DNA from 3 places in the Gordonia humi genome. Region 1 is predicted to be linked to each of the others. Evidence: riboswitches for the same ligand, from Rfam matches in the RefSeq annotation. Region 1 holds a riboswitch; each other region holds the start of a gene.
What was found. Region 1 has a riboswitch for S-adenosylmethionine ahead of BKA16_RS04895 (aminotransferase class V-fold PLP-dependent enzyme). Riboswitches for the same ligand answer to the same signal wherever they lie in the genome.
Positions count from the first base shown of each region.

Region 2: it holds a riboswitch for S-adenosylmethionine, as region 1 does, so the genes downstream of both, BKA16_RS02385 (2OG-Fe(II) oxygenase) here and BKA16_RS04895 (aminotransferase class V-fold PLP-dependent enzyme) in region 1, are expected to answer to the same signal.
Region 3: it holds a riboswitch for S-adenosylmethionine, as region 1 does, so the genes downstream of both, BKA16_RS10945 (bifunctional o-acetylhomoserine/o-acetylserine sulfhydrylase) here and BKA16_RS04895 (aminotransferase class V-fold PLP-dependent enzyme) in region 1, are expected to answer to the same signal.

Region 1 is NZ_JACIFP010000001.1:1,084,947-1,094,995, forward strand. It holds gene BKA16_RS04880 (hypothetical protein) at 1-377, opposite strand, end outside; gene BKA16_RS04885 (SPFH domain-containing protein) at 385-1,542, opposite strand; gene BKA16_RS04890 (hypothetical protein) at 1,579-2,334, opposite strand; SAM riboswitch class IV at 2,471-2,585, shown strand; gene BKA16_RS04895 (aminotransferase class V-fold PLP-dependent enzyme) at 2,602-3,825, shown strand; gene BKA16_RS04900 (MarR family winged helix-turn-helix transcriptional regulator) at 4,152-4,619, shown strand; gene BKA16_RS04905 (MDR family MFS transporter) at 4,616-6,316, shown strand; gene BKA16_RS04910 (inorganic diphosphatase) at 6,470-6,949, opposite strand; gene dacB (D-alanyl-D-alanine carboxypeptidase/D-alanyl-D-alanine endopeptidase) at 7,138-8,490, shown strand; gene BKA16_RS04920 (zinc-dependent metalloprotease) at 8,513-9,577, shown strand; gene tilS (tRNA lysidine(34) synthetase TilS) at 9,621-10,049, shown strand, end outside.
Region 2 is NZ_JACIFP010000001.1:521,090-531,138, reverse strand. It holds gene BKA16_RS02395 (sterol desaturase family protein) at 1-900, shown strand, start outside; gene BKA16_RS02390 (hypothetical protein) at 1,211-1,501, shown strand; SAM riboswitch class I at 1,750-1,859, shown strand; gene BKA16_RS02385 (2OG-Fe(II) oxygenase) at 1,965-2,774, shown strand; gene BKA16_RS02380 (tRNA-dependent cyclodipeptide synthase) at 2,774-3,460, shown strand; gene BKA16_RS02375 (MFS transporter) at 3,457-4,839, shown strand; gene BKA16_RS02370 (SDR family NAD(P)-dependent oxidoreductase) at 4,860-5,657, opposite strand; gene BKA16_RS02365 (TetR/AcrR family transcriptional regulator) at 5,668-6,249, opposite strand; gene BKA16_RS02360 (acyl-CoA thioesterase) at 6,298-7,101, shown strand; gene BKA16_RS02355 (hypothetical protein) at 7,116-7,796, shown strand; gene BKA16_RS02350 (hypothetical protein) at 7,855-8,592, shown strand; gene BKA16_RS02345 (DUF5642 family protein) at 8,589-9,305, shown strand; gene BKA16_RS02340 (hypothetical protein) at 9,409-9,642, opposite strand; gene gdhA (NADP-specific glutamate dehydrogenase) at 10,002-10,049, opposite strand, start outside.
Region 3 is NZ_JACIFP010000001.1:2,390,304-2,400,352, forward strand. It holds gene BKA16_RS10890 (reverse transcriptase family protein) at 1-349, shown strand, start outside; gene BKA16_RS10895 (TrmH family RNA methyltransferase) at 346-810, opposite strand; gene BKA16_RS23875 (PASTA domain-containing protein) at 854-1,183, opposite strand; gene BKA16_RS10905 (hypothetical protein) at 1,718-1,858, shown strand; gene nagB (glucosamine-6-phosphate deaminase) at 2,004-2,753, shown strand; gene BKA16_RS10915 (bifunctional methylenetetrahydrofolate dehydrogenase/methenyltetrahydrofolate cyclohydrolase) at 2,824-3,687, shown strand; gene BKA16_RS10920 (DUF3017 domain-containing protein) at 3,687-4,001, shown strand; gene BKA16_RS10925 (EamA family transporter) at 3,900-4,862, opposite strand; gene BKA16_RS10930 (LysR family transcriptional regulator) at 4,935-5,831, shown strand; gene BKA16_RS10935 (nuclear transport factor 2 family protein) at 5,854-6,228, shown strand; gene metX (homoserine O-acetyltransferase MetX) at 6,272-7,426, opposite strand; gene BKA16_RS10945 (bifunctional o-acetylhomoserine/o-acetylserine sulfhydrylase) at 7,452-8,753, opposite strand; SAM riboswitch class IV at 8,821-8,941, opposite strand; gene BKA16_RS10950 (PE-PPE domain-containing protein) at 9,269-10,049, shown strand, end outside.

The DNA.
Region 1 (10,049 bases):
ACGGCGCCCGCCGCGATCGCCGCCATCGCCGTCCGCAGATCGTGTTTGACGATCCGCGCCTGCGCGTCGAGCTCGATCGGGTACGTCCGACCGCACGACCCGCAGGCCAGATTCTGCTGATCGGGCGCGAAGACCAGCGGCGCCCCGCACGACCCGCACGGATAGGTGCGCGTCTGCTCGGTGACGTGATGCTGGGCTCGGTCGGCCGCGGTGGGCGGTGCGGGAGCGGGCTCCGACGGTACCGGCGGCGGTGTCGGGGGCTGCGGTGTCGAGGACTGGGGTGTCGAGGACTGCGGTGTCGAGGACTGCTGCGTCGCGGGCTGCGGTGTCAGAGGTTGCGGGCGGCCCTGCGGCGGCAGCGGAGGAGGCTGCGTCATCGCTGGACTACTGCTGCTCGGGCGGTGCGGGCGGGCCGGGCGGAGTCTGCGGCGGCAGCGGCGGAGGTCCGGCGGGAGCGAACAACGGCGCCAGCGCGGCGACCTGACCGGCCTGCGTCCACTGGGCCATGCCCTGCGCCCACACGAGTGTGGTCGGTGTGATGGCCCCGCGCAGTTGGTCGACGGTGTACGGACCCGCGGCGGTCCCGTTCTGGTCGATGTGGAAGGCCTGCGCGGTCGGCATCGGCGGCGGACCGGCCTGCGCCTGCTGTTGCGGCTGCTGCTGGCCGAACTGGTTGGCGAACTGGTTCGCCATCGCCATGCCCATCCCCATGCCCATCATGTCGCCCGCGGTGCCTCCGCCCGGATTCTGGGCGGCGGCGAGCATCGCGTCGGCCGACTTGGCCTGCTGGTAGCGGCCGAGGTCGTTCACGTTGTTGAGGAAGCCCTGTTCCTCGACGCCTCGGGCCACACCGCGCGTCATCGCGGCGGTGATCTCGTCGGGCAGCGAGATGTTCATCTGGATCGAGTCGACGTGCAGGCCGAACTCGTCGTCGACGCGGCTCTGCACGTAGTCACGCAGCTTCTCGCTGAGCTCGACCTGCTTGCCCTGCAGGTCGATGGCACCGACTCCGGTCTCCAGGATCATGTCCGAGAAGGCTGTCGAGATCACCCGGCGCAGCAGTTCGGTGATCTCGTCGGCGTTCACCTCGCTGTCGGTGCCGATGATCTCGCGGAGGAAGATCGCCGGATCGGCGACGCGGATCACGCACAGCCCGTTGGCGCGGACCTGCACCATGCCGAAGTCGGGGTCGCGCAGCGTGATCGGGTTGGGCGTGCCCCACCGCAGGTCGGTGACCGGCCTGCGGTTGATGAAGTAGACCTCGCTGCGGAACGGGCTGTTGAATCCGTGCTTCCACCCCTGGATCGTGCTCATGATGGGGAGGTTCTCGGTGGTCAGTTCGTAGTGCCCGGGATCGAACTGGTCGGCGAGTTGCCCGCGGTAGACGAACACGGCCTGCTGGCCTTCGCGCACGATCAGCTGCGCGCCGTTCTTGATCTCGTTGTTGTAGCGCGGAAAGCGCCACGCGAGAGTGGAACGCGAGTCGTCGATCCACTCGATGATGTCGACGAGTTCGCCGCGCATCTTGCCGATGATGCCCATGGTGTCTCCGTTCGAGAAGTCGGTCGGTTCAGTCTGTCAGGCCGCGGTCGCCGCGGTGATCGCATCGTCGTCGATGAGCTGTTGCACCAGATCGGCGCCGTCGGAGCCCAACGTCGACGACGCCGCGCCGTAGTCGACGCCGGTCATACCGAAGCAGTAGGTGCCGTCGACCGCCGTGACGGCGCGGTGCGCGACGAAGCGAGCGTCGCCGCTGGTCTCGTTCTCGGTGTCGTGATCCCATTCGCCCGCGTCGAGGGACGCGAACTGCGATCCGCACGCATCGGTGAATCCGATGACCGCATGCACCTCGTCGGCGAGGCCGCCGTCGTCCATCGTGTCAATGTCGGCGAACACCCGCGCCATGCTCCGGTCCTCGTCGTCCGGAAGGATCATCAGCGCCTCGTCGCCGTCGTACGTCCCGGTCTCGACCCGCCAGCCGGCGGGCACGTCGACGTCGACACCGACGCCGTGCGCGAGCATCACGGTCTCATGGGAGGGCGCCGAACTCCGCTCAGGGGACGACCACGGCGCCAGGATCAGCACGACGACGCCGCCCACCGCGAGCGCGGCGACGACGATCAGCGCGACCACGAGCCCGGCCCGCGATCTGCGCGGTGGCAGAGGCGGATACGCGAGCTGCTGCTGCGGATACGGCGGATACGGTTGTCGATACGGTTGCTGCGGAAAGTGCTGGTAGCCGGGCTGCTGCGGCGGATACGCCGGTGGATTCGGGACGCGTGGAGACCCCGGCTGCGGTGGCTGCGGGCCGCCGGGACCCCACGGATTCGTCACATGGGCGATTCTATCGGTCGCCGGAGGTGGACGGGGGGTGCGCGACGGCCGACCGAATGACCCGGCCGGGGGGCATTGCGCTCGCCGTGGGTTTAAGTCTCGGCTGCCGGTCGACGGTGAGGCATAGTCGACGACGGGTCACGAGTTCCAGCCGACAGCCCCGGCTCGCTGGACAGCAACCCTCCATTTCACGGTGGGGTGCTCCGGGTGACGACCCGGTCCGCGTCGACCGTCGCGGACAAGCGTGGAATTCCAAGGAGTCTCGTCATGACCGCTGTTCTCGATGGCCCCGTGTGCCGTCCGATCATCCGTGCCCTCGCTCCGGTAGCGGGCGCCGAGGCCCTCGTGCCGACCACCGGATCGCCCATCGCCTACGCCAATCTCGACTACGCGGCGTCGGCGCCCGCACTGACCTCGGTGGCCGAGCAGGTGAGCGCGGCGCTCACCGAGTACGCGAGCGTGCACCGCGGCGCCGGGCACCTGTCCCAGGTCACCACCGCCCGCTACGAGCAGGCGCGCGAGACGGTGCGCGGTTTCGTCGGAGCCCGCGCCGACGACACCGTCGTCTTCACCCGCAACACCACCGACTCGATCAATCTCGCGGCATCGATCGTGCCCGGTGACGTGGTGGTCCTCGACATCGAGCATCACGCGAACCTGCTGCCGTGGACCCGCACCGGACGAGCCCGTGTCGTGTCGTCGCGGCCGAGTCTGGAGGACACCCTCGGGGCGCTCGAAGCCGAACTGTCGCGCAGACCCGCCGCACTGCTCGCCGTGACGGCCGCGTCGAACGTCACCGGCGAGGTCCTCCCGATCGGGCGACTGGCCGGGATCGCTCACCGACACGGCGCGCGGATCCTGGTCGACGGCGCACAGCTGGTGCCGCACCGGCCGGTGTCGGTCGCGAGCTTCGGCGTCGACTACCTCGTCTTCTCCGGGCACAAGCTGTACGCGCCGTTCGGTGCGGGTGTCCTGGTGGGCCGCGGCGACTGGCTCGACGCCGCGCAGCCGTATCTGGCGGGCGGCGGCGCCGGTGCCGCCGTCTCGATCGACGACGTCGTCTGGCACACCGGCGCCGCACGGCACGAGGCCGGATCGCCGAACGTGCTCGGCGCGGTGTCGATCGCGGCCGCGGCGCAGACCCTGCGCGACATCGGTTTCGAGCAGATCGGCCGGCACGAGGAACTCCTCGTGGAACGTCTCGACGAGGGGCTGGCCGCCCTGCCGCACGTGCACCCGCTGCGCATCTTCGACGATGCGCCGTCGCGCATCGGGATCGCGAGCTTCGTCGTCGACGGACACACTCCGCGGGAGGTCGCCGAGTACCTGAGCAGTCGCCACGGCATCGGGGTGCGCGACGGCAAGTTCTGCGCGCATCCGCTGCTCGCGAAGATCGGGCGCCCGGGCGGTGCGGTGCGGGCCAGCTTCGGTGTCGGCACGAGTTCGGCCGACGTCGACCGCCTGGTGGAGGCGCTCGCCGAACTGGGCTGATTCCGACAACGACGACGCCGGAGCCGGGCATGTGTCGAACGCGACACGGCCCGGCTCACGTCGTGTTCGCCTCACTGCCACCGATGCGGTGGAGACGGCGAGATTCGGTGCTTCGTTGCTGGTAGATGCCGTTTCTTAGGGTCGGCTCGGTGACGCTCCTGTCGAAGCGGTGTGTCGGATTCGCGGATCGGCGTGACGCTCGCGGCGGCGGTGTCGTATCGGCCGTATCTCGGATATGCCGATTTCCGCCCGGTTGCAGAGGGGCGCCGCCGTCGGCATTCTTGACCGGCAATTAGTTGTAGTGCACAAGTAAGCGAGTGATCGACATGCCGACGCCGGAATCCATCGACGACGTGTTCTCAGCGCTCGGGAAGTTCGTGCGGATCCGCAGCCGCAGTGTCCAGGCGTCTGCGAAGTCGGCGGACGGAGGAGCCGAGACCGCTGCCAAACGAGCGCTGTTCGTCCTGCGCCACGGTCCGATCCGGGCGGGTGAGCTGGCGGCCGCGATGTCCGCCGACCCGTCGACCATGAGTCGTCACGTCGCGCAGCTGGTCGACGACGGACTGGTCCGGCGCGAACCCGACCCCGAGGACGGGCGGGCCTGCCGCCTGGTGCTGACCGACGACGGGTTCGAACGGGTGGCCGTACTCGCGGCCCGGCGTCGCGAGGCGATCGGTGAGTTGGTCGCCGATTGGCCGGACGAGGACTTCGCGACGTTCGCGCATCTTCTCACTCGTTTCGTCGACGCCGTCGAGGCACACAGCATGAACAAGGATTTGAGAGGCGACGCATGACCGAATCGACAGTCGGGGACTTCCCCGGCAAAGGCCTGACCCACAGACAGATCCTGACCGTTCTCGCCGGTCTGATGATCGGTATGTTCCTGGCGGCACTCGACCAGACCATCGTGTCGACGGCGATCCGGACCATCGCCGACGACCTCAACGGCTACGACATGCAGGCGTGGGTCACCACCGCCTACCTCGTGACGTCGACGATCGTCACGCCGCTGTACGGCAAGCTGTCGGACATCTACGGGCGCAAACCGTTCTTCCTGGCCGCTATCACGATCTTCGTCCTCGGTTCGCTCGCCTGCTCCATGGCGACGTCGATGTATGAGCTCGCGGCCTTCCGCGCGCTGCAGGGCATCGGTGCGGGCGGTCTGATGACCCTCGCGCTCACGACCATCGCCGACATCGTGCCGCCGCGTGAGCGCGCCAAGTATCAGGGCTACTTCCTCGCCGTCTTCGGCACGTCGAGCGTTCTCGGCCCGGTGCTCGGCGGACTGTTCGCCGGTGCGGACTCGATCATCGGCATCTCCGGCTGGCGCTGGGTGTTCCTGGTGAACGTCCCGGTCGGCGTCATCGCCCTCGGCGTCGTCTACAAGGTGCTCAACTACCCGCAGCAGAAGCTGAAGGGGCATCGCACCGACTACTGGGGTGCGACCGCCGTCGCCGTCACCGTGGCTCCGCTGCTGATCGTCGCCGAGCAGGGCCGCGAGTGGGGGTGGACGTCGACCGAGTCGATCGTCTGCTACCTGATCGGTCTGGTCGGCCTGATCGCGTTCATCGTCGTCGAGAACAAGATGGGCGACGAGGCGATCATCCCGCTGCGCGTCTTCAAGAACCGGATCTTCACGCAGGGCGTGTTCATCGCGATCGTCGTCGGCGCCGTGATGTTCGGCGGCATCTCGATGCTGCCCCAGTACTTCCAGGTGCTTCGCGGTTCGAGCCCGATGATGGCCGGTCTGCAGATGCTGCCGATGGTGGTCGGCATGATGTCGGCGTCGATTCTGTCCGGGCAGGCGATCTCGCGGACCGGTCACTACAAGATCTTCCCGATCGTCGGTTCGATCCTGATCACCGCGATGGCGTTCCTGCTGCACTTCGTCGGTACCGGGACCCCGATGTACCTGGTGATGCTCGCGGCGTTCGGGCTCGGCGTCGGCCTGGGCTGCCTCATGCAGCCGATGATGCTCGCGATGCAGAACATCCTGCCGATGCGCGATGTCGGCATGGCGACCGGTACGGCGACGTTCTTCCGTCAGATCGGTGGAACGTTGGGCGTCGCCGTGTTCTTCTCGCTGCTGTTCTCCACCATGGGCACCAACATCACCAGCGAGATGACAGAGGCCGCGAGTCACCCGGAGTTCAAGACCGCCGTCGTCGAAGCGGCGCAGAGCGACAACCCGAAGGTCGCGGGCTTCGGCAAGGCACTCGCCGCGGCCGGTCAGGGGCAGGGGCCGGCCGACGCGGCGGACACCAGCAGCGTCATGTCGGACACGACGATCATCGAGCAGCTTCCGGACGCGATCTCGCATCCGATCAAGCAGGGTTTCGCCGACTCGATGGACAAGGTGTTCCTGTCCGTGTCGATCCTGTCGCTGCTGTCGATCATCGGCACCGTCACCTGGACCGAGGTGCCGCTGCGCGGTCGCGGTCCGAAGGCCGACGAGTCGGGCGAGAAGCCGGACGTGCCCGCCGAGGTGTGATGCGGACTCCGCTCGAGCGTGCCGTGGGGATCGATGCGCGGCCGTTGCCGCATCCATGAGCGCAGAGATTCAGGGCGCATACGAGCCTCCGAGGGAAGATCGTCCTCGGGGCTGCGTATGAGCCCTGAATCTCGGTGGATGCGCGGGTACGGCTCAGGCGCTGTAGCGCTCGATCGCGGCCTGCACGACCTTGCTCGCCTCGTCCTTGCCGACCCAGCCGCCCGGCGTCACGGACTTGCCCGGCTCGAGGTCCTTGTACCGCTCGAAGAAGTGAGCGATGGCCTTGAGTTCGAACTCGTTGACGTCGCCGACATCCTGGATGTGATCCCAGCGCGGGTCGCCGGCGGGCACCGCGAGCAGCTTGTCGTCGCCGCCGGCCTCGTCGGTCATCGTGTACATGCCGACGATGCGAGCCTTCACGATGACACCCGGGTACACCGACTCGGGGAGCAGGACCATCGCGTCCAGCGGGTCGCCGTCCTCACCGAGAGTGTGGTCGATGTAGCCGTAGTCGGCCGGGTAGCCCATCGAGGTGTACAGGTAGCGGTCCAGGTAGACCTTCCCGTTCTCGTGGTCGATCTCGTACTTGTTCCGCGATCCCTTGGGGATCTCGACGGTGACCTCGAACTCCATGTTTCGTCTCCTTGTCGTCTGGGACTCGCTCTGCCACGGCGGTCGTGCGCACCGCGCAGAACACGTGCAACGGCACACAACGATACTGTGGTGGCTGTTCCATGCAGTCCCAGACCGGAGGTTCCGTGGCCCAGCCGACACCACCGACGGTGATTCCGCCTGCCCCGCAGCCGCCGAAGAAGCGCCGGATGGGCCTGCGAATCGCCCTCATCGTGGTCCTCGTGATCCTTCTCGCCGGTGGCGGCGTCGCGGGCTGGTGGGTGTACACCCACCGGGCCGACCCGATTCCCGACGGGACTCCGGCGCGGCCCGCGGCAGCCGCGGTGACCTCGGTGATCAAACCGGTGCCGCCCACCGCGCCCGCACCCACCGCGTCGGGGGTCGAGGCTCAGCTGGCCGAGCCGGTCCGGGACAAGGCGCTCGGCGAGTTCACCGGGCAGGTGAGCGATCCGCTGACCGGGCAGACCTTGTGGAGCAGCGGCGCCGCGGATCCGCGGACCCCGGCGTCGAACGCGAAGATCCTCACCGCCGCCGCGGTCCTGCTGACGCTGCCGCTGGACAAGACGATCACCACCCATGTGGTCCTCGGCGACGACGGACAGGCGATCCTCGTCGGGGCGGGCGACCCGACCCTGGCGACCGCGGCCGACGGAACCGAGACCTTCTACACCGATCCGGCGCGCATCAGCGACCTCGCCGAGCAGATCGGCAAGTCCGGAGTCCACGTCACGTCCGTGGCCTATGCGACCCCGGGCTTCGAGGGGCCGTCGATGGACCGCACCTGGGACAAGCGTGACATCGAAGGCGGCGACATCGCGCCGTTGTCGTCACTGATGGCCGACGCCGGACGACGCGATCCACTCGACGAGTACTCGCCTCGGACCGACGATCCGGCCGCCGAAGCCGGTCGCGCCCTGGCCGATGCGCTCGGCGTGCACTCGAAGGTCGAGCAGGTCGACGTGCCGACCGGCGCCGAGACGATCGCCTCGGTGACTTCGGCGCCGCTGTCGGTGCGGGTCGGCGACATGATGCGGTTCAGCGACAACGTGCTCGCGCAGATGCTGTCGGTGGAACTCGCCGAGGCCACCGGACACGAGCCGAGCATCTCCGGCGGTGTCGACGCCGTCCTCGACGCCCTTCGCAAAGCAGGATTCGACATCTCCGACGTCACTCTCCGCGACGCCTCCGGACTCTCGTACGGCGACAAGGTGCCCGCAGCGGTCCTCGATCGGGTGATGTCGGCGACGGTGGCCGGCGACAACTCGGCCAAGCTGCGGTCGCTGCTCGACACACTCCCGGTCGCGGCCGGAACGGGCACGCTCGCCGACCGGTTCGACCCCGACGAGAACGCCGGAGCGGGCTGGGTCCGCGCGAAGACAGGAACACTGACGGGCGTCACGTCGTTGACCGGAATAGTGCAGACCGTCGACGGTCGTGTGCTGTCGTTCGCATTGATGTCCGGCGGCACCTCCCCCGAGGACGCGCGCCCGGCCATCGACCAGGTGGCGGGCGCCCTCCGCGAGTGCGGCTGCCGTGGCTGACCCCGACCGAGTAGGAGCATCGATGGACACCGTGGCGACATCCGACGAGGTCGACGCCCGAGGAGCCCTGCCGGTCGACATCGACTGGTCCGTGGCGGCGTCCGTCGCGAAGAAGGTGGCCCGTCCCGGGCCGCGCGTGACCCGCTACACCAGCGAGCAGGCACGCGAGGAGTTGGCCGAGGCCGCGGTCCGAGCCGAGGGGCCGGTGCGTGAGGTGACCGGACTCGCCGACGGCCTGCGGGTGCCGAGCGCCCGCGTCGTCGACCGCGCCGGCTGGATAGACGCCGCGTCGAACTCGATGCCCGCGATGCTCGCCGACGAGTCGGAACCGGCCACCGGCTGGTCGGCCAAACTGTCGGGTGTGCAGGCCGGCGGGATGCTCGCATTCCTGTCGAGCGCGATCCTCGGCCAGTACGATCCGTTCAGCCTCGACCCGGAGACCGGCGAACCCGGTGTCCTGCTCCTCGTGGCGCCCAACATCATCGGGGTGGAACGCCAGTTGCGGGTGGTGCCCGCGGACTTCCGCTACTGGGTGTGCCTGCACGAGGTGACCCATCGCGTGCAGTTCTCGGCGAACCCGTGGATCACCGGCTACATGCGTGACACGATCGCCGACCTCGCCGCCGGCGACGAGGACTCGGTGGCTCAGATCCTGGCGCGCGTCACCGAGTCGGTGCGCAGCGGCAAGCCCAGGGAGAAGGGCGTCATCGGCTTGATGCAGCTGTTGCAGTCGCCCGAACAGTTCGCCGCGTTCGAGCGGATGCTGATGCTCGGAACGCTGTTGGAGGGGCACGCCGACCACGTCATGGACGCGGTGGGTCCGACGCACGTGCCGACTGTCGAGACGATCCGCAAGGCCTTCGACGCTCGCCGCACCGGACCGCAGAACCCGCTCCAGAAGCTGATCCGCACACTGATCGGCATGGACGCGAAGATCGCCCAGTACGTCCGTGGCAAGGCGTTCGTCGACGAGGTGGTCGAGAAGGTCGGCATGGAACGGTTCAACACGATCTGGACCTCGCCCGAGACGCTGCCCCTGCCCGGCGAGATCGACGACCCGAGCGCATGGATCACGCGCGTGCTGTGACACCGGGGTCGGCTCGGATCAGCGGAACGAGTGAGGCCGGCTCATGCCTGAACGCGCGCTGATCGCCGCCGTCCGAACGTTCGCCGCACACCATCTCGACACGGCCGACGTCTGCGTCGCGCTCTCGGGCGGGGCGGACTCCCTCGCGCTCACCGCGGCGTCGCTGCGCGCCGGACTGACCGTGCACGCGATCGTCGTCGACCACCGACTGCAGGACGGCTCGGCGGATGTCGCCGAGACCGCCGCCGGTCAGGCGCGCGGACTGGGCGCCACCGCGGAGGTCGTCGCCGTGACCGTCGACGGCGACGGCGGGATGGAGGCCGCCGCGCGGGACGCTCGCTACGCGGCGCTCGACGCCGCGCGCCGCGGCCGTCCGGTCCTGCTCGGCCACACGCTCGACGATCAGGCCGAGACAGTCCTCCTCGGCCTCGGTCGGGGCTCCGGCGCACGGTCGCTGTGCGGGATGCGACCG
Region 2 (10,049 bases), 560 kb from region 1:
CCCCTGGTCATGCTGGTCGGCGTCAACGGAACCGCCGTCTGCCTCGCGGCATCGGGTGCTCCGCGAGTCTTGCTCGTCGGTGTCGTGCTCGTCGCGATCGCCGTCTCGTTCGGCGCCGAGCGACTCATCCCTTACCAGCGTGACTGGAACAGACCTCGTCACGATCGTCTGCGTGACGCCTTGCACGGTCTCGTCAACGAGTCGCTCATCCTGCTCAGCGTTGCGATCATCCCCATTCTCGCCGCCGCACGCGGACCGCACACGTGGTGGCCGACGTCGTGGCCCTTCTGGGCCCAGGTGGTCGTCTCGATCGTGGTCGCCGACTTCGGTATCACCGTCGTCCACATGGCCAGTCACCGCTTCGGATGGATGTGGCGGTTGCACGCGGTCCACCACAGTGTCACCCGTTGCTATGGGCTCAACGGCCTGATGAAGCACCCTGTGCACCAAACACTCGAGATGTTCGGCGGAGTTGTCCCGTTGATAGCGCTGGGCATTCCCACCTCCGTCGCCTCCGCCCTGGCGGTGTGCGTAGCCGTGCAACTGCTGATGCAGCATTCGAATGCCGACTACCGCGTCGGGCCCATGCGATACGTGCTCGCGCTCAACGCCGGACACCGATTCCATCACCTGAAGCATCCCGGCGACGGTGACGTCAACTTCGGCCTGTTCACCCTTGTCTGGGATCACCTCGCCGGAACGTTCTCCTACGACCGATCCCGGCGGTTCACCAGCTCGGACCTGGGAATAGCCGCCAAACCCGACTACCCCGCGAGCTATCCTCGACAACTCGTCACGCCCTTCCGACCCGCTGGCTCCTGCGGCCCCATGGGGCCGCTACCGCGGAAGACGTGGCGGTCGAGACTGACGACGTCGGCCGCGTCGGAGTCACGATCGTGACGCGTGCATCCGGACCGTCCGGTCGCCGCAGCCCTACTAGGCTCCTCGCCGCGGCGGAACGTCGGCTCGCCGAACGCGTCCACGACATTCCGGCCGCGTGTGTGGTGACGCCTCGAACCGATCTCTGAACGCGCCCGGCGAACGGACGCCATGACGGCGGCCTCGGCGATGCGTTTCGTACGGACGACGCCAAAGACCGTCGTTGACCAGTGTCGATGGGGAGTAGTCCCCATAGACACACCGTCTCGGGCACGGAATCGTCAAACGCGTCGCACACCGGGTGCGGAGATCGTCACGACAGGAGTCAGACATGAACAGCATGACGTTCCGCACGGGTGCGGCCGCCGCGGTGATCGCCGGCGTCGGCGTCGGAGCCGCGATGTTCGGAGCCGGTCAGGCGTCAGCCGACGTTCCGCAGTGCTACGCGGACCAGACGGCCGTCGCCTCGGTCGACACCGTCGACGCGGCCGCGACCGTCTGCCGGTGGAACGACGACGGATCGCTCTTCTATCGCGGCGTCACCAAGAGCAGCGGCGACACGATCGACATCGAGGTCTCGCTCGTCGTTCTGACCGGAGACGGATCCGGTCGGTATTCGTAACCGCCGTCAACGACGGCTACACCTATCGCGTCGACGATGCGAACGCGCTCGCTGTCACCGATCCCGACGGGACCCTGATCTTCTTCGAGCGCCAGATCTGAGCCGACGCCACCGTCTGTTCCCGCCCAGCACTCGACGCGGTTGCGCCCCCGGTGATTAATAGCCGCCGACCTGCGGCGGCCCGGAGACCCGTCGATGTCATCTGTTGATACGACGGCGCGGCGGGGCTTAGGTTTGCGCTGCACACAGATTCATCACGAGCGGCCGAGAGACTGGCTCTTCGACGCCGCAGCAACCGTGGGCCGCACTCCGCCGGGAGCGGCGACGCACAAGGTGCTAATGCCAGAGACGATGAACCGCGCCGACTCGTCGGCCCGCTCCTGATCGATCGACGTGCGCTGGATCGGATGATCCGACAGGCAGACGAATCGACACGGCGCATGCCGACAGGGGAGGAACGCGTATGACGACGATCATCGACCGCCGAACACGGAGATCGGAACTGGTCACGACGACGACGGCGGAGGAATTCTCCGCCGACCACCTGCTTCGCCTCCTCAAAGGCGACGTGTTCGCGGTGCGGGTCACCGGGCTCGTCGACGCGGTGGCGCTCGACGGGCTGCGCGAGAGACTCGTCGGACGTGACGATCACGGTCCGCTCGCGACCGATCCGCAGTTCCGACGCATCGGTCAGGCGTTCTCCGAGACCCGTGACGGCGCGGAGTCGACGTACTTCGACCACGCCGCCGGCCATCGTCGGGACCTGCGGGCTCGCGCTGCGCCGTACCCGTATCCGTCCGACACCGTCCGTATCCTGCTCGACGAGGCGTGGCCCTCCGGGGCGACGCTGCTGTCGTGGCACAGCCGAAAGTTCTTCGTCGGAGTCGCCCGATACCAGCAGGCGGGCGTCGATCTGGAACCGCACACCGACAACCTGCACCGGAACCTCCCCGACGACGATCTCGGCATCCGACGGCAGCTGTCGGTCAACGTGTACCTCGACGTCCCCGACGCAGGCGGTGAGCTGGAGATCTGGGACGCGTACCCGAGCGAAGACGACTACCGGGGGCTGTCCGGCGAGCGGGTCTGGGGCATCGACCGCGCCGACGTCGGCGAACCGGCGCTGACCGTGCGACCGACGATCGGGGATGCGATCTTCATCGATCCGCGCCGGGTCCACGCCGTCGCGCCGTCCGCCGACCGTCCGCGCGTCACCGTCGGCGTGTTCATCGGTGTTCGCGGAGGCGACGAGCCGTTGGCGGTGTGGAGCTGATGACCGCGACCACCATCGCGCCCGTCGGATCGACGTCGCACAAGGCGGCGTTCGACCTGAAGGGACTCCAGTACGAGTACACCGGGCGATCGACCATTCTGCTGGTCAGCGTCGGCGCCGACTATCACGAAGGGGAGAAGTTCGGTGCGACGATCGACCTCCTCAACCGCAGCGGCTTCGCTCGGGTCACCGTCGCCGTCGCCGACACGTTGCAGCGACACAATGTCGACGCGGCGCCCGGTGAGGCCTATGAACTGTCCCGCCGCCGTGGCGATCAGTGGCTGGCGCGCAATCGGCCGCTCCTGGATCTCCTCACCGCCGACGTCGACGTTCTGCGCTGGGACACTGCGCTGAGCGACCCCGACTATCCTCGCGCCCTCGATCGGGTGCGCGAGGCGTATCGGTCGGACGACGAGTACGCCGCTGCGATCGACGCCACGATCGATCGGTTCGTCGCCCGCCGCGGCGAGGGCGGCCCGGACGAGGACCGGATCTGGAACGGCTGCCGCACGTATCTGCTCGAAGAGGTCCCGATCATTCAACCGCTGTGGGCGGCGAAAGGATACGACTTCGTCGTCTACCCGCAACAGATATCGGCCGCCATGGCGGCCACGAGGGCCAGATTCGTCGACGACGGTGCCGCCTGGCTGCCGCTGCGATTCAAGAAGCGGAGGTCGGCACGGTGAGCGATGTCCGGGTCGAGGCGGCCCCGCGCCGCGCGGCGGGGTTCATCGGTCTCGCCACGGCGTCGTTCCTGGGTTGTATCGATCTCACCATCGTCTCGACGGCGCTGCCTGCGATCACGCGGGAACTGCGGACGACGATCGGAGCCAGCCAACTGGTGCTCAGCGGCTTCCTGACCGCGCTGGCCATGTTGATGGTGACGGCAGGCCGACTCGGCGACCGGTACGGCCGTCGTCCGATGCTGCTGGCGGGGCTGGTCGTCTTCGTCGCCGCGTCGGTGGGGGCGGCGCTCGCGCCGAGCATCGGCTGGCTGATCCTGGCGCGGTTCGTCCAGGGCGCGGCGTGCTCGGTGCTGTACACCGGCACGTCCACGCTGGTGGAACATCTGTTCCCGGAGGGAGAGCGTGGACGTGCCGTCGGCTGGCTGTACGCCGTGAACGGGGTCGGTCTCGCCATCGGACCGGTGCTCGGCGGTCTGCTGGTCCCGGTGCTCGGATGGGGGTCGGTCTTCTGGATCAATGTGCCGTTCGGGATCGCGGCGATCGCCCTGATCGTCGCCGCGGTGCCGTCGCCGCCGCCGAGCAGCGGGATCGGCGTCGACGTCGCCGGACAGATCGCGCTCGCGGGGACGGTGGCCGGAGCCGTGGCCTTCGTCTCGCTCCCGGAGACGCTCGGTTGGCGTAGCGCCGGCGTGTACGTCGCGGCGACGGTCGCCGTCGTCGGTGCGGCGGCCCTGATCGGCATCGAGCGTCGAGCGAGCCACCCGCTGTTGCGGATCGACCTGTTCGAGCAGCCGCGGTTCCGGGCCGCGCTCCTCTCGGACTTCTTCCTCGCGGCCTTCTACGCGTCCGCGCTGCTCGTACTGCCGCCGTATCTGGGCGACCGCCACGACCTCGGCGAACCGGCGGTCGGCGCGTCGCTGCTGCTGGTGAGCGGCACCATGGCGGTCACCTCTCCACGGGTGGGGCGGTGGGTAGACCGCGTGGGGCCGGTCGGCCCGCTGCGCTACGGTTTCGCCGCGCTCACGGTGACCGCCGGCACCGTCCTGATCGGTGCGGGAACGGGATCGCTCGCCGTTCTCCTGATCGGCTTCGTGTTCTTCGGTCTCGGCTGGGCGCTGATCCTGGCGCCCGCGACTCTCGCCGCGCTGTCGGCGGTCCCGTCCGCCGAGTCCGGGTTCGCGATCGGCGCGTCGTGGACGTTCCACAACCTCGGCGGCGCGTTGGGGGCGGCCGTCGCCGCGGCCCTCTACACGGTCTCCCCGGATGAGGGCCGCGGTCTCGCCTGTGTCGGTGTCCTTCTGCTGGTCGCCGCGGTCGTCGCGCTCGGGGCGAACGTCGCGATCGGTCGGACGCGGGGCGAGTCGGTCGGGGCGGCGTGACGAGCGCCTGAGCGCGTCGATCAACTCTTCGACTGCCGCCGATCACCCAACCGGCGCATCAGCGCGAGCGCGCTGAGGCCGACCGACGGCGCCAGGTCGGTGGAACGGACCAGCGCACCGCGCCAGCGGGGCACCACGCGGAAGATCTGCTTGCGTGATTCCATCAGGTCGACGCCCGTGCGTGCGATGTCGTCCGGGCTCAACGGCTTCGGACCCGAGAACAGGAGCGCGGCGCCCTCGTCCTTCTCCCGGTCGGTCACCATCGCGGTGCCGACCACGTCGGGGCACAGTGCGCGGGCACGGATCGGCAGACCCGCATGCTTGAGATCGCCCTGCAGCGATGTCGTGTACGAGAGGACGGCCGCCTTCGACGCCGCATAGAGCGCGAGACCGGGGATCGGGCCGAGTGCCGAGAGCGACGCGATGTTGAGGATCGCGCCGCCGCGTCGGCCCATCGCGTCGACGGCGGCCGCGGAACCGGCCATCACCCCGCGGACGTTGATGTCGATGATCGCGGCGAGCTCGTCGTCGGTCTGCGTCCACGCATCGCCGGCGAACAGGACACCCGCGTTGTTGACCCAGCCGCTCAGCGGGCCCAGTCTCTCGGCCTCGGCGGCGATCCGGCGGTGCGACTCGATCTCGCGGACGTTCTGTTCGAGTCCGACGGCCCCGCCGCCGACCTCCGCCGCCGCGCGCTCGGCGGACTCGCCGTCCACGTCGGTGATCACCAGTCGATGCCCGCGGGCGCAGAGTTCGTGGGCGATGGCCAGTCCGATGCCCCGGCCGGCGCCGGTCACCACTGTGGTCGAGGAAGTCATACCCCGAACTCTACGATGTGCGAGATGTCAGCCGCGGCCCCCATACCGCGCGGGCATGCGCGGCGAAGTCGTCGAACGGCTGCACCGAGCGGGTGGCTCGGGCGACGATGATGGCGCCCTCGACGCTCGACACCGCGACGCGGCCCGCGGACTGAGCCTCGTCGGCGTCGAGACCGTCGCGGGTCAACGCCTCGGCGATCAGTGTCGCGGCGCGGCTCAGCGCGGTGGCCGACTCGGCCGCGGCGTCCGGATACTCATGCGCCGACAGCGATGCCGCGGCGAGGGGACAGCCGAGCGCATAGTCGCTCGCGGCCATCGAGGACTTCCACTGCTCGGCCCACAGGTCGAGCGCGTCGAGCGTGTGATGCTCGGCGAGAGCGGCCTTCAGATACGCGCACACGCCTTTGCCCGCGGTCGCCGTCGCCTCGCTGAGCAGTTGCGCCTTCCCCTCGGGGAAGTACTGGTACATGGACCGCCGGGCGACGCTGCTGTGCTGCAGAAGCGCCGACATTCCGAACCCGTCGGCGCCGTGCGTGCGCAGCATGGTGACCGCGGACGATACGAGGCGGTCACGGACGGAAGGGGTTGCCATGAGTCCACCCTATCGCGGTAGAACAGTCGTTCTGTATGGTTTCGGAGCATGACCCATGTCTTCGATGAAGCCACCGCAGTTCAGAAGGTCGACGCCCGCGACGGTCACGTCGTCCGCGCGACGACGCATCCCGCCTACAACAACATGGTGGGACCGTTCGGCGGAATCACGGCCGCCACCGTGGTCCGTTCCCTGATGGATCACCCCGACGCGCTGGGCGAGCCGCTCGCGCTGACCATCAACTACGCCGCACCGATCGCCGACGGCGAGTGGGACCTGGACCTGGTCGTGATCCGCACCAACCGGACCAACCAGCACTGGACGTTCACCATCGACCAGAACGAGAAGACCGTGGCGACGGGCACCGCCGTCTTCGGCGTGCGCCGCGACACGTGGGCCGACACCGAGCAGAGCGCACCGACTGCGCCGCCGGTCGAGGACGTTCCCGCGGTCGACTTCCCGGACTTCATCGCCTGGGCGGCCAACTACGACACGCGGTTCGTCGTCGGTGGACTGGATTCGGCGAGTGACGACTCGACGTCGACGTTGTGGCTGCGCGACGAGCCGGCGCGGCCTCTCGACTACCCGGCGCTCACGTCGATGACCGACGCGTTCTTCCCGCGTGTCTTCCTGCGGAAGGGCACCTACCTTCCCGCCGGAACCATCTCGCTGACCACGTACTTCCACGCCACCAACGAGGAACTCGCGGCGCAGGGATCGGATCCGGTACTGGCGACGGCGCGCGGTGCGCGGTTCGGCAACGGGCACTTCGACCAGTACGGGCAGATCTGGGGCGGCGACGTGCTGCTCGCGACGACCCACCAACTCGTCTACTACAAAGACGCCGCCTGAGTAGATTGGTCGGCATGTCGCAGAAGACCTTCCGGGCCGTCGGCCCCGTCCTCATCGGAACAGCGATCATCGCGGGCGGTCTCGGCTGCGCGACGTCGGAGGCCGTCGATCCGGGCGTCCAGCGCGCGCTCGACGCGGTGCTGGGCGACGGTGAGTTCCCGGCCGGGTACAGCGTCGTGAAGCTCGGCAAGGAGGACAAGAGCGTCATCACCGAGCAGTTCGACGACAGCCGCAAGGGTGCGAGGGTGACGCCCGCGTCGTGCAAGTCGGATGCGAAGGCTCCCGACGACGCGGACACCGGCAGTGCCGTCGCCGTCCACGGCGACTCGACGCTCAGCCAGTCGGTCGCCGAGTCGACGGTCGACGTCGCCGCGTTGCAGGCCGCGGTGACCGGGGAGTGCGCGAAGGTCACGGTCGAGATCACCGCGGGCGCCGCCGACGGCACCACCGTCGCGATCGAGCAGACCGACGTCACGACCCCGACGATCGAGGGACATCGGGGTGTGGTGCTGACGCAGGTGTCGACGACCACCGGTGATCGCGGCGAGCGACGCGAGATGATGATCGGACGTGTTCCGGTCGACGGTTACCTCGTCACGGTGCAGGCGGTGAACGCGAACGGCTCCGCCCCGGACCGTGGTGCATTCGACGCGACCCTGGCCAGGGCGGTCCAGAAGGTGGCCGCAACGAGCTGAGGCCGTATCCTCTCTTCTCGAACGACATTCGCAGAACGAACGCATCGGGGGAGTCTTCGTGAGGAACAGGTTCATGCGGGCCGCGGGAGTGATCGTCGTGGCCTGCGCCGCGACCGGACTGGTGGTGGGCTGCGGCGTCGACGGGACGCCCGTCCGTGCCGAGGGCGGTGCGGTGGTCGGCGGCGACGGATCGAACGCAGATCCGTCGCGCATCCCCGATCTGGTGCTCGCTCCCGCCGACTTTCCCAGCGGCTACGTCGCGCAAGAGGTGCCGCGCGGGCAGATGCAGGAGATCCTCGACACGCTGCTGCGGACGACCAAGACCGCGGACGTCACACCGTCGCACTGCCTCCAACTCGCCGCCGTGCCGGACTCGATCGACGTCGACGAACTCGGAATGGTCATCGCGACGAAGGGCGCCGAATCGTCTCTTGCCGAATCGGTGATGGTGGCGGCCGTGCCCGTCGACGAGTACCGGCGGCAGGCGGGCGGCGACTGCGCGCACCTGACGATGACCATGAACGTCGACGGTCAGCGAGTCGACGCGGAGTCGGACCAGAAGATCGTCGCCGGCCCCACCACCGCGGCGTCGGAGTCGCTGTTCGTCGAGCAGACGACCACCTCGCGCGTGCAGTCGGTGACGGTGACGCAACGGGTGCTGATCGGCTACGCCGAAGTGGCCGGATACACGGTCTCGGTCCAGTCGACGGCGCTGACGCCGTCCGGCCGACCCGACCAGGCGGGTTTCGACGCACTGTTCGTGCGAGCAGTCGACAAGGTGATGGAGCAGGCGTGAAGCGTTCGACGATGGGGACCGGCATCGCGGGGATCGCGGCGGCGACACTGCTGGTCGCCGGATGCGGTTCGGACGACGGCGCCGGTGCGGCGTCGTCGAGTGAGGCGGGTGCGGACGGCTCGAAGGCTCAGTCGTTGGTACTGGCCAAGGGCGAGTTCCCCGCGGGATACGAGTCCCTCGACTTCGACAAGGACGCGGCGTTCGAGCTGGCCAAGACTGCGGACTCGGTGTCGACGGGCAAGGTGACGCCCGCATCGTGCGCGAAGGGCGGCGTGCTGCCCGACGATGTGAAGGCCGACCAGGTGGGCGTCGCCGCCGCGATGAAGGGCACCGAAGGCACTCTGGTGGAGTCGGTGACCGCGCTCGACCGCCCGATCAAGGACTACCGAGCGGCGGTGACCGGCAAATGCGCCAAGGTCACGACGACGCTCGCGTCCGGACCGATGGCCGGTCTCAAGGCGACGGTCAAGAGCACCGTACTCGATCCCCCCGACACCGCGGCAGGCGATCAGATCCTGGTCTACCGTCAGGACAGCACCACGAAGGCGTCCGGGCAGACGAGCAGGACGCAGTCGCTCACCGGGATCGCGTCGGTCGACGGGTACGTCGTCCGCATGCAGTTCTCGCCCCTGACGCCCGGTGCGAAAGCCGACCGGGCCGCATTCGACAAGGCGTTCGCCGCCGCGGTCGACAAGATCGCGGAGAAGGCGTAGCGGCCCGCGCTACAGCCCGATCAGTACGGCCGCGGCGAGCGCGAGCAGTGTCAGAAACAGAAGGAGAGCGCGGACGGCGATCGCCAGAGCCGGCGCGACGTCGTCACGCATGACTGTCCTGTGCGATGCGATCGACCGAGGACGCGCCCAGGGGGCGCTCTCCGGAGTCGTCACCGCGCGGCGGGGCCGCCAGGACGGCGAGCACGATTCCGACCGCGACGGCCACCAGGACGCCGACTTGGATCATCGCGGTGCGCAGTGATGTCGAGTCGGCGACCGTCGCCTCACGGGCGGCGGTCGCCGGAGCTCGGCCACGATCCTTGACGTGTCCCGTCATCGTTCCCCCTCGACTCGTCTCGGACTCGCGGTACTGCGTCCCCGCCCCTCGTCGGCACCCCTCGAGCCGTCGGGTGGGGCAGGTCGTCTCCCCGAGAACGATTCAACCGCCGGGGCAACACCTCAGCAAACAAAGATTGCGAAATCGGGGTGTAATCGCAGGTCATGGGCGATGACGAGTTGTCCGGTCCGGACAAGTATCGGCGCCGAGGACGCGGAACGGCGTCGCCCCGGGGTGGAATTCCACAGGGCGGACCGCGCTGCTGTGGAACAAGAGGAGGCCGCCGTCCCCTCGCGCCATTGAGAGGGGACGGCGGCCTGTCGGTCGGCGCACTGAGACAGCGCGGCGGACCGGATCGATCAGATGACGCCCAGCGACTGCATCGCGTCGGCGACCTTCACGAAGCC
Region 3 (10,049 bases), 1.3 Mb from region 1:
CGGCGACGACGTCGACGTGGGGCGGGTGCTCTGGGCGGTGTCGTCGATCATCCGCGACGAGGGCTTCACCGTGCATCCCGACAAGGTCCGTGTGATGGGCGAGCATCAACGTCAACAGTTGACCGGGCTCGTCGTGAACGCCGGACCGCGCGCCGCCCGGGCCGACTACGATGCACTGAAAGCGCTGCTGCACAATGCGATCCGCGACGGAGGTCAGTCGCAGAACCGCGCAGGCCGAGACGACTTCCGGGCGTATGTGTACGGGCGTATCGGCTGGGTGTCGACCGGATCGCAGGCCAGGCGTCGCAAACTCACCGAGATGGCGGCACGCGTCGACTGGGAGCGTTAGACCGCCCCGTCGAACCCGTGCTGCCGCCAGGCCTCGTACAGGACGACGCTGGTCGCGTTGGCCAGATTCATGGATCGGCGGTCCGGGAGCATCGGGATCCGCAGCTGGTCGGTGACGTGCGGGTCGGCCATCACCTCGTCGGGCAGCCCGGTCGGTTCCGGTCCGAACATCAGCACGTCGCCCGCGCGATACTCGACGTCGGTGTAGAAGCGCGTCGCGTGCGAGCTCAGCGCGAAGACACGTTCGGGTCGTAGTCGGTCCCATGCGGTCTCCAGATCCGGGTGCACGGTGACGTTCGCCATCTCGTGATAGTCCAGACCGGCCCGCTTGACCTGCGTGTCGGTCATGGTGAACCCGAGCGGCTCGATCAGGTGCAGTTCGCAGCCCGTATTGGCCGCGATCCGGATCGCGTTGCCGGTATTGGGTGGAATGCAGGGCTGGTAGTACATGATCCGGAACACGACTGCGAGTGTATGCCTGACCCGTCGCCGCGATCTCGGATGGTCAGCAACTCCCCGGTTCGCCGATCTTCACCGCAGACAGAACGGCCTCGCCTTCGCCGAATTCCGTACCGGGGTCGGGCGTCTGCGATACGACCACCCAGTTCCGGTCGAGGATCTGAGCGCGGCCCTGGCCGGTAGCGTCCTCACTGCGTGAGAAGAAGACGCCCGCCTCCTGGATGCGGTTCTGCGCAGCCTGAAGATTCATACAGACGACGTCGGGCATGATCGCGGTGCTCGCCTGCGTTGAGCTCTCGACCGCTTCGGTGGTGGTCGTGGTCTCGGCCGCCGTGTCCTCGGTCTCATTGTCGTCATCCGACGACGGTGCGAGCACCGGTGCAGGGATCGATGCGCTCGTAGCATCGCTCGGGGGAGTCTCCGCAGTATCAGTGCCGCTCGAGCACCCTGCCAGGGCCAGAACTGCGGCTGCCGACAGGATGGCCGCGGACACGGAACGTCGCATCGACGAGATGCCTTTCGGTAAGGAGAACGGGCCGTCTCATCTTGTCGCTGGAACTGACGTCGTTCCCGTGTATGAGGGATCTTCGTCTGAACGAATGAATCGACAGTTTCCACATAACCCTTGACGTACACCGAACGTTCGTGCGAGACTGGTATGTCTGCAGCAAACAGCGTTGATCATCTCACGGTCCGCGAGCACCGCTGCGAAAACTCCCGAGGTTTCAGGGTCGACGGATCGCGCGCCACACGGCGAAGGCGAACCGGGACAACCTCATCTGACAGGGACCCGGACTCTGATCGATCGGCGTGAGGATCACGCCGATCCGGAGCCGGACCGACCCACGACACATGTCGAAGCAGTGGCGCGCCGCGTCGCTGCCCACTACTCATGCCAGGAGGCATACACATGCATACCCACAAGACCGACACCACCGATCTCGATCCGCGCCAGACCGTCTGGTTCCAGATCGACGACGCCACCGGCTTCTACGTGACCGTCGAGGAGTTCCTCGCCGTCGCACGTTCGCAGCAGCCGATCGCCGCCTGACCTGCGCGCGTAGACGGGCGAATCCGAGACCGCGAGGCGTCGGATTCGTCCATCGAGCGCGCGCGGACGCTCGACCCTCGGTAGCGTGATCGGCAAGCGCGATGAGCGATGTGCCGACCATCGACCCGAGAAGGCAGGGCTGTCAATGGAAGTCGTGATCACCGACCGTCCCGAACACGTGATGGCCGACATCGTCACGAACGCCGTCGCCGAGGGGGCGACGACCCTGGGACTTGCGACCGGGTCGTCGCCGCTGGCGACGTACACCGAACTGATCCGCAGGCACCGGGAAGACGGGCTGTCCTTCCACGGAGTGAACGCCGTCCTGCTCGACGAGTACATCGGACTCGAACCGACGCACCCGGAGGCGTACGCCCGATTCATCCGCGACAACTTCACCGACCACGTCGACATCGGCGAGGTCCATTCCCCGGACGGGATGAACCCCGACTTTCGGGGTGCCGCCGACGCATACGACGCGTTGATCGCCGACCTCGGCCCGGTGGACGTCCAGATCCTGGGCATCGGCAGCAACGGACACGTCGGCTTCAACGAGCCGTCGTCGTCGCTGACGTCGAGGACGCGGATCAAGACACTCACCGAGAAGACGCGGCAGGACAACGCCCGGTTCTTCGACTCGATGGACGACGTGCCCATGCACGTCATCACCCAGGGCCTCGGCACGATCAGCGACGCGAAGCACCTCGCCCTCGTCGCGACGGGGGAGGGGAAGGCCGAAGCGATCGCGGCCGCCGTCGAGGGGCCGCTGTCGGCGTCCTGTCCGGCGTCGATCCTGCAGTGGCATCGGCACGCGACCGTCGTCGTCGACGAGGCGGCGGCGAGCCGCCTGCGCGACGCCGACTACTACCGATACGTGTACGACCACAAGCCGTAGCCCCCTGGTGGAGGTGACCGACCGATCCGATTGCGCGGCACACGGCCCCCGCGTGGAAGAATGGGACACCGTGACGGCGATTCGACTGGACGGCAAACTCACCCGCGACGAGATCTTCACCGACCTCACGACCCGCGTGGACGCACTCCGCGCGGCGGGCATCACCCCGGGACTCGGGACGGTGCTCGTCGGCGACGACCCGGGCTCGCAGAGCTACGTGAAGGGCAAGCACTCCGACTGCGCGAAGGTCGGCATCGCGTCGATCCGCCGGGACCTGCCCGCTGACATCACGCAGGACCAGTTGAACGCCACGATCGACGAACTCAACGCCGACCCGGAGTGCACCGGGTACATCGTTCAGCTCCCGCTGCCCAAGCACCTCGACGAGAACGCGGCCCTCGAGCGCATCGCGCCGGAGAAGGACGCGGACGGTCTGCACCCGATCAACCTCGGGCGCCTGGTCCTCGGCAAGGCGTCGACCCTGCCGTGCACCCCGCGCGGCGTGATCCACCTGCTCCGCCGCTACGACATTCCGCTCGACGGCGCGCACGTGACCGTCGTCGGTCGCGGCGTCACCATCGGTCGCCCGATCGGACTGCTGCTGACCCGCCGCAGCGAGAACGCGACCGTCACCCTGTGCCACACCGGCACGCGCGACCTCGCGGCCGAGGTCCGCCGCGCCGACATCGTGGTCGCCGCGGCCGGCGTCGCGCATCTGATCACCGCCGACATGGTCAAGCCGGGGGCCGCCGTCGTCGACGTGGGCGTCTCGCGCACCGACGAGGGACTCAAGGGCGACGTGGCCCCGGACGTCTGGGACGTGGCGGGCGCGGTCTCGCCGAACCCGGGCGGCGTGGGCCCCCTGACCCGAGCGTTCCTGCTCGCGAACGTCGTCGAGCGCGCCGAACAACAGCTGGCCGCAGCGAGCGCCTGATGACCGACGAGCGCGTCGACGAGCTCCGCCGGGCCCGGCGGATCCACGGCTGGATCGTGAACATCCCGTTCTACGTGGTGCTCGCGCTGGTCGCGGTGGCCGCCGTGCTCGTGCTCGTCGACCGCTGGCGTCGCGGCGCGTTCGTCTTCGGAGCGGCGCTGGTCGTCGCCGCGACGATCCGCGCCCTGCTCCCGACATCGCGTGTGGGACTGCTACAGATCCGCAGTCGCCCGTTCGACGTCGTGACCATGGCTGCCCTCGGCGCCGCCGTCCTCTGGCTCGCCACGTCGATCGACGCGCTGGGCACGGCCTGACCGGCGAATGCTGCCGAAGAGCACACCGGACACCACCAGCACGGCTCCCGCGATCTCGACCGGACGCACGGACTGATCCAGCATCAGCCAGGCCGTCGTCATCCCGACCACGGGAACGAGCATCGAGAACGGGGCCACGACGCTCGCCGGATACCTGGACATCAGCCAGGTCCACACGCCCGATCCGAGGACTGTCGCGACGACCACGGTGAACAGCAGTCCGAGATCGGCGGGCAGACCGTCGAGAGTGAACGCGGTGCGAACCGATTCGCCGATCTCCGCGGGCCCCTCGACCAGCAGGCTCACGGCGAGCATCGGGATCGGCGGCACCACCGTCATCCACAGCATCAGCCGAAACGGATCCGCCGTTCGTGCCTGTCGGTTGCAGACATTGCCGATCGCCCACCCGAACGCGCCCGCGAGGGTGAGCAGAAACGGCAGGATCGCCGCGTGCTCGGCACGCTGCCAGCCGACGACCGCGAGTCCGGTGACGGCGACGACGATGCCGACCACCTGGCGAGTCGACAGCCGCTCGCTCAGGAATGTCGCGCCGAGGAGGACGGTGAACGGCGCCGACGCCTGCAGTACGAGCGACGCCAGACCGGCGGGCATCCCGGCCGACATGCCCCAGTACAGGAATGCGAACTGCAGGACGCCGAACCCGACACCGTAGCCGATCAGCCAGCGAGTCGGAACCGCCGGGCGGGGTACGAACAGCACCGTCGGAATCGCGATGAGGGCGAAGCGGACCACCACGAGGAACATCGGTGCGAACGTGTCCAAGGAGTAGTCGATGGCGATGAAGTTGACGCCCCAGACAGCGGCGACGAGGACGGCGAGAGCGATATGGCGGGAGGGCACGTCATCCATCGTCCCGCCGTTGACATTTCAGTACAACTGAAAACATCTACATCGACACTGTAGTTTGGCTGCATGGACGTGCGTCATCTGGAGCTGCTGCGCGAATTGGCCGACCGCGGCAGCATCACCGCCGTCGCGCGGGCCTCCCATCGGACGGTGTCGGCGGTCTCCCAGCAGCTGCGGACCGCTCAACGCGAGTTCGGGATGGCCCTCACCGAACCGGACGGACGAGGGCTGCGACTGACCGAGGCGGGCCGTCTGCTGGCCGACGGCGGCCGTCGAGTGCAGACGACGGTGGCGCAGGTCCAGGCCGAATGGGACGCCTACCGGAACGACGCGGGCGGATCGGTCTCCATCCTGGCGTTCCCGAGCTCCGCGGCGGTGTTCTACCCCGCGGTCGTGGCCGCCGCCGATCTCGCGGGCATCGACCTGAGGCTCGACGACGCGGACCTCGCCGAGGTCGAGTTCGCCGAGCGCACGGCCGATTACGACATCGTCGTCGCGCACAGTCTGGACCGTCGACGACCGGCCGGGACCGACGGCCTCGTGGTGCGCCAGGTGGCCGTCGAGCCGCTCGACATCGCGATGGCGCCCGGGCATCCGCTCGCCGCGCTGCCGACCCTGCGGGCCGCAGACCTCGCGGGGCAGCGCTGGATCGGCGTTCCCGAGGGCTATCCGTTCGATTCGGTGCTGCGCGGGATAGCCGCGACGCTCGACGAGACTCTCGACGTCCGTCAGCGGCTCCGGGACAATCGGGTGGCCGAGTCGTTGGTCAGGACCGGAGACGTGCTCGCCGTGCTGCCGCGGTTCACCACCGTGCCCGACGACGGCCTGGTCCTCCGCGAGATCGTCGACGTGCCCGCGGAGAGGACCTTGTCGGCGATCATGAGGCCCGACCGGGCGCGGCGCCGTGCGGTGACGACCGTCCTCGACGCGATCGTCGAGGCGATGACGTCCGCCGCTGGGTGAGACGAGTGTGTCACGGTGGAGTATGCACGAAACCACCGACACCGACCTGTATCGCCGTTGGATCGACGACCTGTGGAACGGTCCCAAGGATCGAGGCAAGCTCGCCGCCGCGGCGGAGGAGTTCGTCGATGAGGACTTCGTGGGGCACTGGCCGACGATGGATGTGATCGGTCCCGGCAAACTCGCAGCGCTGGTCGCCGCGGTGAAGGCCACGCACACCGGTCTCGAGTACCGCCTGGAAGTGGAGCCGTTCGCCGGAGACGGCCACGTCGCCGCCCGCTGGATCAGTCACGGCGCCGTGCGCGCCGGTCAGACGACGCACGGTTCGGGCAACGACATCCTGCGCGTCGAGAACGGGCGGATCGTCGAATGCTGGGTGGCGTCGCCGGGCGTGTGAGTGGCGGGTTCTCTCCGCCGGTCGAGCGAGTCCGGACCGGCGGTCAGCGGCGCTGCGACCGCACCAACTCCAGCGCCTCGCCGAGCAGCTCGCCGATGGGCTCCTTCGCGGTGAGGAAGCCGTCGTGGCCCGCGTCGGAGGAGATCACGCGCAGGTCGCCGACCGTGTGGGCGAGCTCGTCGGCGATCTGCTGTTGCTGGTAGATCGGGTACAAGCGGTCCGAGTCGATGCCGCCGACGATGGTCGGCACGGCGCAGGCGTTGAGGGCGGCCCGCCAGCCGCCGCGGCCGCGGCCCACGTCGTGGTTGTTGAGCACCTCCGAGAGGGCGACGTAGCTGCCCGGGTCGAAGCGCGACTTGAGCTTCTCCGACTGGTATTCGAGGTAGCTGGCGATCGCGTAGCGGCCGCCGGTCAGCGGATCCTCGTCGCCCTGCGGTTGATTCTCGAACCGCTCGTCCAGCTCGCGTCCGCTGCGATACGACAGGTGCGCCACCCGGCGGGCGATGCCCATGCCGGCCATCGGCTCGCGGCCGGTGCCGTAGTAGTCGCCGCACTGCCAGTCGGCGTCGGCCTTGATGGCCGCGATCTGCGTGCTCTGGGTGCCGATCTGGTCGCCCGAGGCGTGGGGGCCGACGGCGAGCACCAGCGCGGCGTCGATCCTGTCCGGATGGCTGACCGCCCACTCGAGTGCGCGGGCGCCGCCCATCGATCCGCCGGCGACGACGGCGAACCGCTCGATGCCGACCGCCGAGAAGGCGGTCCGCTCCGAACGCACGAGGTCGCGCACGGTCAGCAACGGGAAACGCGAACCCCACGGCTTGCCGTCGGGGGCCGGGGAACCGGGACCGGTGGAGCCGTAGCATCCGCCGATCGCGTTGGGGGCGACGACGCACCACTCGTCGGTGTCGACGGCCGCGCCGGGGCCGATCAGGCCGTCCCACCATCCGGTCATCGAGAACCGTTCGTCGGCGGGGCCGGTCACATGGGAGTTGCCGGTCAACGCGTGCAGCGCGAGCACGATGTTGTCGCGTGCGGCGTTGGGCCGACCCCACTTCTGAAAGGTGACCGTGACATCGGCGAGGACCGCCCCCGAATCGAGGGACAGATCGCCGATGCGCACGGCGACGTCCGACCCGTCCGGGGCCGCGGCCCAGTCCGGGTCGAACGCCGTGGCGGCCGGGTCGAGGATCACCGACACCGGACGCCTCCTTCGTGAGTTCGAATCACTTGGCGGCCTTGAAGCCCTCGGTCAGGTCGGCCAGGATGTCGTCGATGCCCTCGATGCCGACGGCCAGGCGCACCAGTCCCGGTGTCACACCCGCGGACAGCAGTTCCTCCTCGGTCAGCTGGCTGTGCGTGGTGGACGCCGGGTGGATCACCAGTGAACGCACGTCGCCGATGTTCGCGACGTGGCTGTGCAGGGTGAGAGCGTTGACGAACTTCTTGCCGGCCTCGACGCCGCCGTCGATCTCGAACGCGATGATCGCGCCCTGGCCCTTGGGCAGGAGCCGCTGGCCGATCTCGTAGTACGGCGACGACTCGAGACCGGCGTAGGTCACGCTGGTCACCTGGTCGTGCCCGTCGAGGAACGCCGCGACCTTCTGCGCGTTGGCGACGTGGCGCTCCACGCGCAGGCTCAGGGTCTCGATGCCCTGGGCCAGCAGGAACGCGTTGAACGGCGAGATGGCCGAACCGGTGTCACGCAGCAACTGCACGCGCGCCTTGAGCGCGTAGGCGGGTGCGCCCAGGTCGGCGAACACGACGCCGTTGTAGCTGGGGTCCGGGGTGGTGAAGCCGGGGAACAGGTCCTGACCGTCGCGCTGCACACGCCAGTCGAAGGTGCCGCCGTCGATCAGGACGCCGCCGATCGAGTTGCCGTGTCCGCCGATGTACTTGGTGGCCGAGTGGACGACGACGTCGGCGCCGAGCTTGAGCGGATTCAGCAGGTACGGGGTGGCGACCGTGTTGTCGACGATCAGCGGCAGCCCGGCGTCGTGCGCCACCTTCGCCAGGCCCTCGACGTCGAGGATCTGGTTGTGCGGGTTCGAGATCGTCTCGGCGAACACGGCGCGCGTGTTCGGCTTGATCGCGGCCTTCCAGGACTCGAGGTCGTCGGGATCCTCGACGAACGAGACCTCGACGCCGAACTTGGGCAGGGTGTAGTTGAAGAGGTTGAACGTGCCGCCGTAGATGCGCGGGCTCGAGACGACGTGCCCGCCGGCTTCGACGATGTTCTGGACGGCGTACGTGGTCGCCGCCATGCCGGAGGACACCAGGAGCGCGGCGACGCCGCCCTCGAGCGCGGCCAGGCGCTGCTCGACGGTGTCCTGCGTCGGGTTCATGATGCGGGTGTAGATGTTGCCCGGCTCGGCGAGTGAGAACAGATTCGCGGCGTGGTCGGTGTCGTTGAATACGTACGACGTGGTCTGGTAGATCGGGAGGGCGCGAGCATTGGTGGTCGCGTCCACGACCTGCCCGGCGTGAACCTGGGTGGTCTCGAAGCTCCAGTTTGCGGCGTCAGACATGAGACGTCATCACTTTCTTCTGGTCGGCCGGGCGCACTGCCCGCTTGTTCCTTGGGTCCGACCTTCGGACCCGCGCTTGCGGCGACGAAGCTTCGCCCCGTTGCCGCCAGGTCATCACCCGGAGCACCCCACCGCGGTTGGAGGGTTGCCGGTCAGCAAGCCGGGGCTCACTGCTGACGCTCATGACCTGAGAACGAGAGTATCGCACGCGTGTACTCGGGTGAGAATGCCCGAACCTCCCGGGCCTGAAACCCTTTCGCCGCCGTGCGAACCTGTGCTAACAGGCAGCCGTCCGACAGTCGACTGGCAAGCGTCGTCTGATCGATCGACATGCGCGGGCGCGCTCCACCCCATGCTATTAGTGAGGCATGCCTAACCTCAATAGCAAACGAGAGTGCAACAGTGCGGATACGTTCTGTAGCGCCGATGCGACGGACCGGGTCGACCGTGTGAACTCTGCGCCACATGTGATCTGCGTCGTACGGAAGCGACTCCGGGCGCTCAACGATCTGGGAGTGACCAAGACACGAACCCTCCCGCTACTTCTCATGTCGATCTCCGTGATCGCCGGCGTGACAGCCCTGGTGAATCCGGCAGGCGGAAGTACGGCATCGGCGGACTCGTGCGGCAACGGCGGTGCCGTCGTCGTCGCAGGCACGCTCGCTCCCCGCAACGCGGACGGGGTTCCGGCGGGCGGCGTGACGGGCGTCGGAGATCGGTACGCGGACCGCGGCTATCAGGTCGCGTACGTCGACTATCCGACATCTCTGTGGCCACTCGGCCCGATCAGTTACGACGACGACGTCGCCCTCGGCAAGATCGCCACGGAGAACGCCATCGTCGACTACCAGCAGCGCTGCCCGGGACGGCCGGTGGTCGTCGCCGGCTACTCACAGGGCGCCCGCGTCGCCGGTGACGTCCTCTCGGACGTCGCGAACGGTCGCGACGCCAACGGCGTGCGACAGGCGGGCCTGTCGGGCGAGCTGTACTCCGATCCGCGACGCGTGGGCCGGGCGGACGGCACCGGCGTCGAGAACTCCCTCATCGGGTTGCTCCCCGGGACCACCATGTCGGGGCCGCGCGACGGCGGGTTCGGCACCATTCCGGTCCGTCAGGTCTGCGCTCAGGGCGACGGCGTCTGCGACGTCCCCGATCCGCTCTACGACCCGATCGGCGCAGCGGACTCGCTCGTCGGCTACTTCGTCAAGCACGGCTACTACCCGATGCGCATGCGGACGACGCCGGCCGACTGGGCGGGCGTGGACTGCCGGACGCAGGGCGCCACCGACGACTGCG